One region of the Ralstonia sp. RRA genome, then DNA from elsewhere that is predicted to be linked to it. Evidence: riboswitches for the same ligand, from Rfam matches in the RefSeq annotation. Region 1 holds a riboswitch; the other holds the start of a gene.
What was found. Region 1 has a riboswitch for glycine ahead of gcvT (glycine cleavage system aminomethyltransferase GcvT). Riboswitches for the same ligand answer to the same signal wherever they lie in the genome.

Region 2: it holds a riboswitch for glycine, as region 1 does, so the genes downstream of both, V6657_RS23895 (D-amino acid dehydrogenase) here and gcvT (glycine cleavage system aminomethyltransferase GcvT) in region 1, are expected to answer to the same signal.

The regions. Positions count from the first base shown of each region.
Region 1 is NZ_CP146091.1:3,424,999-3,429,771, forward strand. It holds gene V6657_RS16475 (ESPR-type extended signal peptide-containing protein) at 1-1,295, shown strand, start outside; gene V6657_RS16480 (hypothetical protein) at 1,530-1,856, shown strand; glycine riboswitch at 2,255-2,352, shown strand; glycine riboswitch at 2,366-2,493, shown strand; gene gcvT (glycine cleavage system aminomethyltransferase GcvT) at 2,620-3,747, shown strand; gene gcvH (glycine cleavage system protein GcvH) at 3,789-4,169, shown strand; gene gcvP (aminomethyl-transferring glycine dehydrogenase) at 4,245-4,773, shown strand, end outside.
Region 2 is NZ_CP146092.1:1,297,924-1,302,696, forward strand. It holds gene V6657_RS23890 (FdhF/YdeP family oxidoreductase) at 1-1,113, shown strand, start outside; gene V6657_RS23895 (D-amino acid dehydrogenase) at 1,170-2,423, opposite strand; glycine riboswitch at 2,569-2,663, opposite strand; gene V6657_RS23900 (hypothetical protein) at 2,877-3,266, shown strand; gene V6657_RS23905 (ATP-binding protein) at 3,267-4,773, opposite strand, start outside.

The DNA.
Region 1 (4,773 bases):
TACGACAGCTCAAGGACGCGGGTCTGGTGGGTGACGACGGCAAGCTGGCCAACGCCGTGACTTACGACAGCGACAAGAAAGACAGCATCACCCTGGGCGGCTTGAAAGCCGATGGCACGCCTGCCATGGCCCCGGTCAAGCTGTCGAACGTCGCGGATGGCGTGAACAACAACGACGCCGTCAACATGGGGCAACTCAAGCCCATCCAGGCGCTGGCCAATAGCGCCGTGCAATACGACGCCGGTGGTACGAGCGTGACGTTCAAGGGTTCGTCGCCTGTGCAACTCAAGAACGTCGCCGCAGGTACCGACGATACTGACGCCGTCAACCTGAAGCAGCTCAAGGATGCCGGTCTGGTGGGCCAAGGTGAGGACGGCTCGGTCACCAGCAATGCGGTGCTGTATACAGCGGCAGACCAGTCCGCCGCTCGCCTAGCAGGCGCCGATGGCACCACGCTCGACAATGTGAGGGCCGGCGCAGTGCTTGAAAACAGCATGCAGGCCGTCAATGGCAGCCAGCTGTATGGAACGTACCAGGACATGGCCAAGGCGCTGGGCGGCAACGCTTCGTACACTGGTGGCGTATGGACTGGGCCGACCTACAAGTTCTCGGATGGCAAGGAGTACAACAACGTGGGCGCTGCGCTCGGCGCACTGGACACCCGTGTTGGCGCGCTGGAAGGCGGTAGCGGCGGCCCGGCCGGTGGTGGTGGAGAAGGCGGGGCAGGCGGCCAGGCCAACCCCATGTTCGCTAGCAAGGGCGCAACTGGAGCCAGCAAGGAAGCGGCCGTGGCAAGCGGTAACAACTCCACAGCCGCTGGTGCCAACGCGGTTGCGTCGCACGACAATAGCGTCGCGCTTGGGGCGGGTTCGGTCACGAGTGGTGCCAATACCGTATCGGTTGGTTCTGTGGGTAACGAACGGGCGATCACCAATGTTGCCGACGGCGCCATCACCGAGAGCAGCAAGGAAGCCGTCAACGGTGGCCAGCTGTTCCGTGCGCAGGCTGACATGCAAAGCAGCGTGAACAACCTGCAAAGTCAAATCAACCAAGTCGACACCAAGGTCAACCGCGTCGGCGCAATGAACGCGGCCATGTCGACCATGATTGCCAGCGCGGCCGGTCTACAGACCGACAACCGCATGGCGATCGGCACGGGTGTCTACCGAGGCCAGACGGCGCTGGCGATCGGCTATCAGCGCAAGATCGGTAACCGTGCGACGGTCACGATCGGCGGCTCCACTGCCGGCGGCAGCGAGTACAACGTTGGCGTGGGCGCAGGCTACGGTTGGTAAGCCGACCACGTTGATGGCTTGAAGTTGACGGACGCGCACCTCACGGGCGCGTCCGTTTTTTCCTTATGGGGGCGCACCCGTCGGCGCCGCACTCGTTTGCTCCCCTCGCTTTTCCCTGTGGGGTTACACGGCTTACGCGCGGTTACACGGTGGCCGTCAGCTTTCGGCCAAAACCGTCCGTTATAGGCAGGACAGCGGCTGAATCGGTCGGTCGCTCACCGGAGGAAGAAAACCATGAACCGCATCGTCAAAGTCCTGGCTGTGACCGCCGTTGCTCTGTCTGCTACCACGGGGGCTTTCGCCCAAACGCAATGGCAGAAAGACCACCCGCGTCGCGCGGAAGTGAATCACCGCCTCGCCAACCAGAACAAGCGCATCCACAACGAGGTGAAGGAAGGCGAAATCACCAAGGGCCAGGCCAAGGCGCTGCACAAGGAAGACCGCCAGATTCGCCAGGAAGAGCGCGACATGGCCGCTCAAAATGGTGGCCACATCACCAAGCAGGAACAACGCACGCTGAACCAGCAGGAAAACAAGGTGAGCCGCCAGATCGGCAACTGATCACCGGCTGACCACCGACCCGCACACCGGCCACACCCCGGGGCAAGGCGAAACCGCCAATGCCCCGAGGGTGTGGCCGTTGTCTTTGGCGTTTCGCTTTTGACGTCCCTGCCCTAGATGGCGCCTTGAATTTGTGTAAGCGGGCGGAAAAAAGACGGGGAACTGTCTGAGCGCAGCGAGTTTTCCCCGTCTCCGCCCGGTTACACAAATTCAAGGGATGGGTCGCCATCTTGGGCGCGCCTTTCTTTGCTTACTTTCTTTGGCAAGACAAAGAAAGTGAGTCAGCCCCGGCAGGGGATGAAACAGGGGATGGACCACCAACAAGAAAACCAAACCCAGGAACACTGCCCCAGCCAATCCTCCTAATTGACAATCCCATCCCCCTTCCGTAAATTCCGCCCATCCATCCGGGAGAGCGTGCCCGCCGCACACGGCCAGGCACCGCCGAAGGGGTAGCACCCGAAAACTCTCAGGCACCAAGGACCGGGCGGATCGGCCAGACATGCGTCTGACCGCACTCTGGAGAGCTGGCGCTGCACGACCACTGCAGGCGCCCACCGAAGGGGCTCACGAACGGCGCGCACCGCTATGCGCCCCGCTTCGCAATCTCTCAGGTACCAAGGACAGAGGGGCCATCCGCGCAGCTTGCATCTTCATGGCGTCACCATGAGGCATCAGGCTGCGCGGGTGGCCTTTTTGCTTTTCTGGTCCCGAATAACGCGCCCTGCCGAGGCCACCGGCGGCGCCCAAGCCGAGAGATTCCATGACGCTCCAACACACGCCGCTCAACGCCATCCACCGCTCGCTGGGCGCCCGCATGGTCGACTTTGGCGGCTGGGACATGCCCGTCAACTACGGCTCCCAGATCGAAGAACACCACGCCGTGCGCCAAGACGCCGGCATCTTCGACGTCTCGCACATGTGCGTGGTCGACCTCACCGGCGCGCGCGTGCGCGATTTCCTGCGTGGGCTGCTCGCCAACAACGTCGACAAGCTGCAAACCCCGGGCAAGGCGCTCTACAGCTGCATGCTCAACCCCAAGGGCGGCGTGATCGACGACCTGATCGTCTATTTCTTCCGCGAAGACTGGTTCCGCCTGGTGGTCAACGCCGGTACCGCGCCGACCGACCTCGAATGGATCGTCGCGCAGAACGCCGCTGCCGGCACCGACGTGACCATCACGCCGCGCCGCTCCGACAACAACGCTGGAGCGGAGCCGCTGGGCATCTTGGCTGTGCAGGGCCCGAACGCCCGCGCCAAGACCTACGCCGCGCTGCCCGGCACGCAGGCCGTGGGCGAAGCGCTCAAGCCGTTCAACGCCGGCTTCGTCACTGTGGATGGCGTGGGCGAGATCATGGTCGCGCGCACCGGCTACACCGGTGAAGACGGTTTCGAACTGGTCGTGCCCGCCGCGCAGATCGCCGGCGTGTGGGAGCGCCTGCTGCAAGCCGGCGTCCGCCCGGCCGGTCTGGGTGCACGCGACACGCTGCGCCTGGAGGCCGGCATGAACCTCTACGGCCAGGACATGGACGAGCACGTCTCGCCGCTCGACGCGGGTCTGGCCTGGACGGTCGACCTGCAAAGCGAACGCGACTTCACCGGCAAGGCTGCGCTGCAAGCCGGCGGCCAGCACGAGCAGTTCGTCGGCCTGATCCTGCGTGACAAGGGCGGCGTGCTGCGCGCCCACCAGAAGGTCATCACCCCCGCCGGCGACGGCGAGATCACCAGCGGCACGTTCAGCCCGAGCCTGTCGCTGTCCATCGCGCTGGCGCGCCTGCCCAAGGACGTGGCCATCGGCACCGACGTGCAGGTCGAGATCCGCGACCGCAAGCTGACCGCGACTGTGGTTAAACTGCCGTTCGTGCGCAATGGCAAGGCGCTGGTTAGCTGAACCCGAATTCCACTCATTCCAAATCTTCCGGAGAACCTTTCATGAGCAACATCCCCGCCGATCTGAAGTACACCGAACACGACGAGTGGATCCGCGTTGAAGCCGACGGCACGCTGACCATCGGCATCACCGACTTCGCGCAAGACGCGCTGGGCGACATCGTGTTCCTCGAGCTGCCGGACGCTGGCCGCACCGTCGCCAAGGACGAAGCGATTGCCGTGGTGGAATCAGTCAAGGCTGCGTCCGACATCTACGCCCCGGTGTCGGGCGAGATCATCGCCAACAACGCTGACGCTTCGGGCGCGCCCGAGTCGGTCAACGCCGATGCCTACGCCGCGTGGCTCTTCAAGATCAAGCCGACCAACGCCGACGACGTGAACGCCCTGCTGTCGGCCGAGCAGTACACCGCCAAGATCGGCTAAGCCGGTCCTTCAAGCCGATGTGCCTGACCCGCGCATCGGCTTTTTGCTGCATTGCCTGAATTTCGAGCCCTTGCCATGAACGCTCCGCACCCCGCTTCCTCGGCGCTGTCCGCCGAACGTCCCTCTTTGGCTGACCTGGAGGCGCGCGACGCCTTCTCGCACCGCCACATCGGCCCGTCTGCCGACGAGCAGGCCCAGATGCTCGGCACGCTCGGCTACGCCAGCCGCGCCGCGCTGATCGACGCCGTGATCCCCGCCGCCATCCGCCGCCAAGACGTGATGCCGCTGGGCGAATTCACGCAGCCGCTGACGGAAGAAGCCGCGCTGGCCAAGCTGCGCGGCATCGCCGGGCAGAACCGCGTGGTCAAGAGCCTGATTGGCCAGGGCTACTACGGCACGCACACGCCGGGCGTGATCCTGCGTAACATCCTCGAGAACCCGGCCTGGTACACGGCCTACACGCCGTACCAACCGGAAATCTCGCAGGGCCGCCTGGAAGCGATGCTGAACTTCCAGCAGATGGTGATCGACCTGACGGCCATGGACATCGCCAACGCGTCGATGCTGGACGAAGCCACCGCTGCGGCCGAAGCGATGACGCTGC
Region 2 (4,773 bases), on a different replicon from region 1:
CCGGGTGCCGGCATTTGTCCGCTACGGGGCCACTCCAACGTGCAGGGCAACCGGACGGTGGGCATTACGGAAAAGCCGTCCGCCGATTTTCTCCAGCGCATTGAAAGCGTGTTCGGCTTCAAGCCGCCTGCGGCGCATGGGCACGATGCCGTCAACGGCATGCAGGCCATGATCGACGGCAAGGCGAAAGCGCTGATCTGCCTGGGCGGCAATTTTGCGGTGGCACTGCCCGATCCGGAGCAGAGCTTTCCGGCCATGGGCAAGCTTGACCTGAGCGTGCACGTCGGTACAAAGCTCAACCGCTCGCACCTGCTGGTGGCCAAGGAAACCTACGTATTCCCCTGCCTGGGCCGGACGGAGCTTGATATGCAGGCCGGTGGCCCGCAATCGATCACCGTTGAGGATTCGATGTCGATGGTCCATGCATCGGCGGGCAAGCTGACGCCGGCGTCCGAGCACCTGCGTTCCGAGCCGGCCATTGTTGCCGGTATGGCGAAGGCGACGTTGCCGCACAGCAAGGTGCCTTGGATGGAGCTGGTTGCCGACTACGACAAGGTTCGCGACCTGATCGAGAAGACCATCCCTGGTTTCGAGCGCTTCAACGAGCGCATCCGCACGCCGGGCGGCTTCCGCCTGCCGTTGCCGCCCACCGAGCGCCAATGGCCAACGCCCACGGGCAAGGCGATGTTCTCCGTGTACGGCGGGGTGCGGGAGGACGCCGATGTCCTCGGCGGCGAGGACGTGCTGCGTCTCATCACGTTGCGCAGCCACGACCAGTACAATACCACCATCTACGCGCTGGACGATCGCTACCGCGGCGTGTTTGGTCGGCGCGACGTGCTGTTCATGAACGAAGCTGATCTTGCCGCACGCGGGCTCGAACATGGCGACCTGGTCGACATCGAGACCATCGTGTCCGGCCGGAAGCTGCGCCTGGAGAGGATCACGGCCATCGCCTACAGCATTGCGCGTGGCTCCGTGGGGGCGTACTACCCCGAGGCGAATGTGCTGGTGCCGCTGGACTACATCGACAAGGAGAGTGGCACGCCGTCCTACAAGTCCGTGCCGGTTCGGGTGCTGCGCTCTGAGGCGCCGGTATCCCCGACTGCGTAACACCCAACCGGATCGGGCCTGGATTGTGCTGGCCCGATCCGTTGTGGGATTGGCGATCAGTGCAATGGGCAGTCGCGCGCGATCACGTCGCCGATCATCGCGGCCGTGGCGCCAGAGAGCGTCCAGCCAAGGTGCCCATGGCCCGTGTTGTAGAACACGCGCGCATGCCGCCCGCGACCAACGCGCGGCATCATGTCCGGCATCATCGGGCGCAAGCCGGCCCACGGCACCACGCGTGAGGTGCCGATGGCAAAGTTGCGGCGCGTCCAGGCCACCAGGGGTTCAATGCGATCAGCGCGGATGTCGCGGTTGTAGCCGTTGAACTCCGCGGTGCCGGCCACGCGGAAGCGGCCCGCGCCCAGGCGGCTGGTGACGATCTTCGCGCTCTCGTCCAGCAGGCTGACCCACGGCGCGCCTTGCATGCTGGCCTCATCGTCCAGATGCACGGTGATCGAGTAGCCCTTGACCGGGTACACGTTGATGCGGTCGCCCACCATCTGCGCGACATGCCGGCTGCCGACGCCGGCGCAGACGACCAGCGCATCGGCGGTGATCTCCTGCACCACGTTGGCCTCACTGGTGGAGAGGCGATCATCGAGTGTGGTCTGCAGCAGCAAGCGCACACCGCGTTCAGTGGTTTCCACGTCGCGCACATCCACGCCTTGCATGAAGCGCACGCCGCGTTTCTCGCAGGCCTGCGCAAGACCGCGCGTGAACTTGTGGATGTCGCCTGTGGCGTCCGATTCGGTGAAGTAGCCGCCGTAGTAGTTGCCGCGCAGCGTGGGCTCGATTGCAGCAATGTCTTCGGGGCTCACGGCGTGGCGTTCCAGCCCGCCGGCAACGAGCAGCGCGTTGGCCTTGCCTGCTGCGGTAAAGCTCGCCTTGTCGTGATAGACGTGCAGGATGCCGCGCCGTTGCAGGTCGAAATCGATCTGTTCGCGCTCGGCCATCGCAAACAGGTGCTTGCGCGCTTCGATGGCCATGCGCGTGGTCTCGATGGTGTTGCGGCGGTAGTGGGCGATGCTCGCCACGAACTCGCCGATCCACGAATACTTGTGCCACGACGGCTTGGGATTGAGCAGCAGCGGCGCATCGTTGCGCAGCATCCATTTGATGCCTTTGAGCAGCGTGCCGGTGCTGTTCCAGACCTCGGCATTGCTGGCGGAAAGCTGTCCACCGTTGGCAAACGAGGTTTCCATGGCCGGATACAGATGCCGGTCGAGCACCGTGATCTGATAGCCGAGTTGCGAGAGCGTGTAAGCAGTGGTGACGCCGGAAATACCGGCGCCGACGATGACGATATGCGTCATGGCGGTCCCTATGGAGTGATGTCATAACCGGACGATCCGGTCGGCTCACCCCATCTGTCTTGGGACCTGAGAGCTTGGGCGTCAGCTGCGCTGGCGCCTTCCCCTTCGGTGGGCATGCCCGTGCATGCCTCTCTCCAGATTCGCAGTCGACGCCACAGTCCTTTTGCCTGAGAGTTTCCGGGGTGGTTGCTCCATCGGCGCCGGGCATCGTTGCAACCCGGTCTCTCCTGCGGCGTGTTGCAGCGGTGCGTGTTGCGCCCGCCGCGCCTGCGTGCTGCCGGTGAAGGCAGCGGGTTGGAGTGTGTCACGGGTTGTGATGTTCGGCAAGCCGGGTGATTGCCGAGGTGGTGTGCCGACCGAATGCTATGCTGCGCATCCAAGCGATCTGGGCGCCGCATTTACGCCGGTCGATCGATGTGAAACCGTCCGCAAGAACACAGAGAAGAGGGGAAGATGGATTCAAAACCTGTAGACCAGAACGCCAGCACGTCCAACTCGCCCGCCACCGATTCGACGCGCGCACCACTTGTCATCGCAACGTTGCTGCAGCTTGGCTTCACCCTGCGTTACGCATGGGCCTATTGGGAGCTTGTGCGTACGGGATCGACATCATTGCTAACGGCACTGATTTCCTTGTTGTCCTGCATCCTGCTCTACAACAGTGTGATTCGTCACCTCGCGGGCAAATCCGCGCAGTGGGGCCTGGTTGTGGTGACGGTCGGTTTGGTTTGGTCGTTTCTCAAGTGGGGTCCCGGGAATTTGTGGTCGTACCCGTTCCTGTTCGGTGCGATTGTGGGCACCGTGACATGGGCGTTGTCGCTCAAGGCTTCGAAGCGCGCCTGATCAGGGCTCCAGCCGTGGCAGGCGCACGATGAACCTGGAGCCTTTGCCTTCTGCGCTGCTCACGGTAATCGTGCCCCGGTGCAGTTCGACCACAAGCTTGACCAGATACAAGCCGACACCGGCACCCACTGTGCCGGCCACATTGCCGCCGCGGACGTAGCGCTCGAACAGCCGCTCGATGTCGCGCTCCGGAATACCCATGCCGCGGTCTTCCACCACCACCGATACGCTTTCGGCATTGCCTTGCACATACACGCCAATCGGTTTGCCGGGCGGCGAGTATTTGACGGCATTGCCGATCAGGTTGCTGAACGCCTGGAAGAGCAGCTTGGCGTCACCAAAGAAGGTGTCGGGCCCATCGGCTTCGATGTGTTCTTCGATGCGTGCGCCGGGCGTGCTGTCCCGGTGCATCTCGCAAACTTCGTGAAGCAACGCCGGCAGCGGAAACAGGGTGCGCCGCATCGCTGCGGGCGTCGTGCTATCGAGCCACTGCGAAGAATCGAGCAGATGGTCCATCAGATGCGTCATGCGTTGCACGGCCGCGCGGATCTTGCCGCATCGCTCTTCGATCACCTCCGGTGGGGGCACTTCGCGCATGCGCATCAGCCGCTGTGCATGGCCGTCAATCACGCCCAGCGGTGTGCGGAATTCATGTGAGGCCATGGAGACAAAGTTGCGCTGCAGTTCAGCCAGGCGGCGCTCCTTGTCCAGCATGTCCTGCAGGACGGTCGCCTGTGCAACCAGGGCGTCCTTGCTGCGGCCCAGTTCGATGGTGTTGTCGCGAAAGCGTGCGACGGCCTGTGCGATGTCGCCGATTTCATCGCGACGGTCCAGGCCCGGGATGTCGACGTGCGTATCGTTGTTGGCGATGTGGTGCATGCGGTCAACCAGCACGGCGATCGGTCGGGAGACTGCGTAGGCAAGGTAGGCCACCGCAACCACGACCAGGCAGGTTGCCACGATGATGGCGCCGATGATGAGTTGCCGTGCGTCGTGATAGGCCTGCGCCTCGCGTTCGGTTTCTGCGGTTGCGCTGGCGGTGCTGCGCTCGGTCAGGACGCCCAGCGTGTCGTTGGCATGGTCATAGGCCTGCCATGATTCATCGTGATAGAGCTGCTTCGCGCCCCGAATGTCTCCTGCCTTGGCCGTGATGATCACGCGCCTGGCCAGATCACGGTAGGTATTCCATTGGATGACGAATTGCTGGTACAGCGCACGCTCGGCTGAATCGTGTTCGATTCTTTCGTACCGGGATTGCGATCGCAGGATCAATTCATCGAGCTTGGCAACCTGTTGATCTGCGGCGACCAGATCGGCGTGCGAGGTCGAAATCAGGTACTCCGCTTCCCCATAGCGGTAATCGGAAATGTAGTTGTTGAGATCGCCTAGAATGCGGCTGTTTTGCAGCCAGCGGCCACTGATCTGCGATGACACGCTATGGAAGCTGGCAAGCTGGTCAATGCTGAATGCACCCAGGCCGATGACCAGCAGCAGAAACGTCACAAAG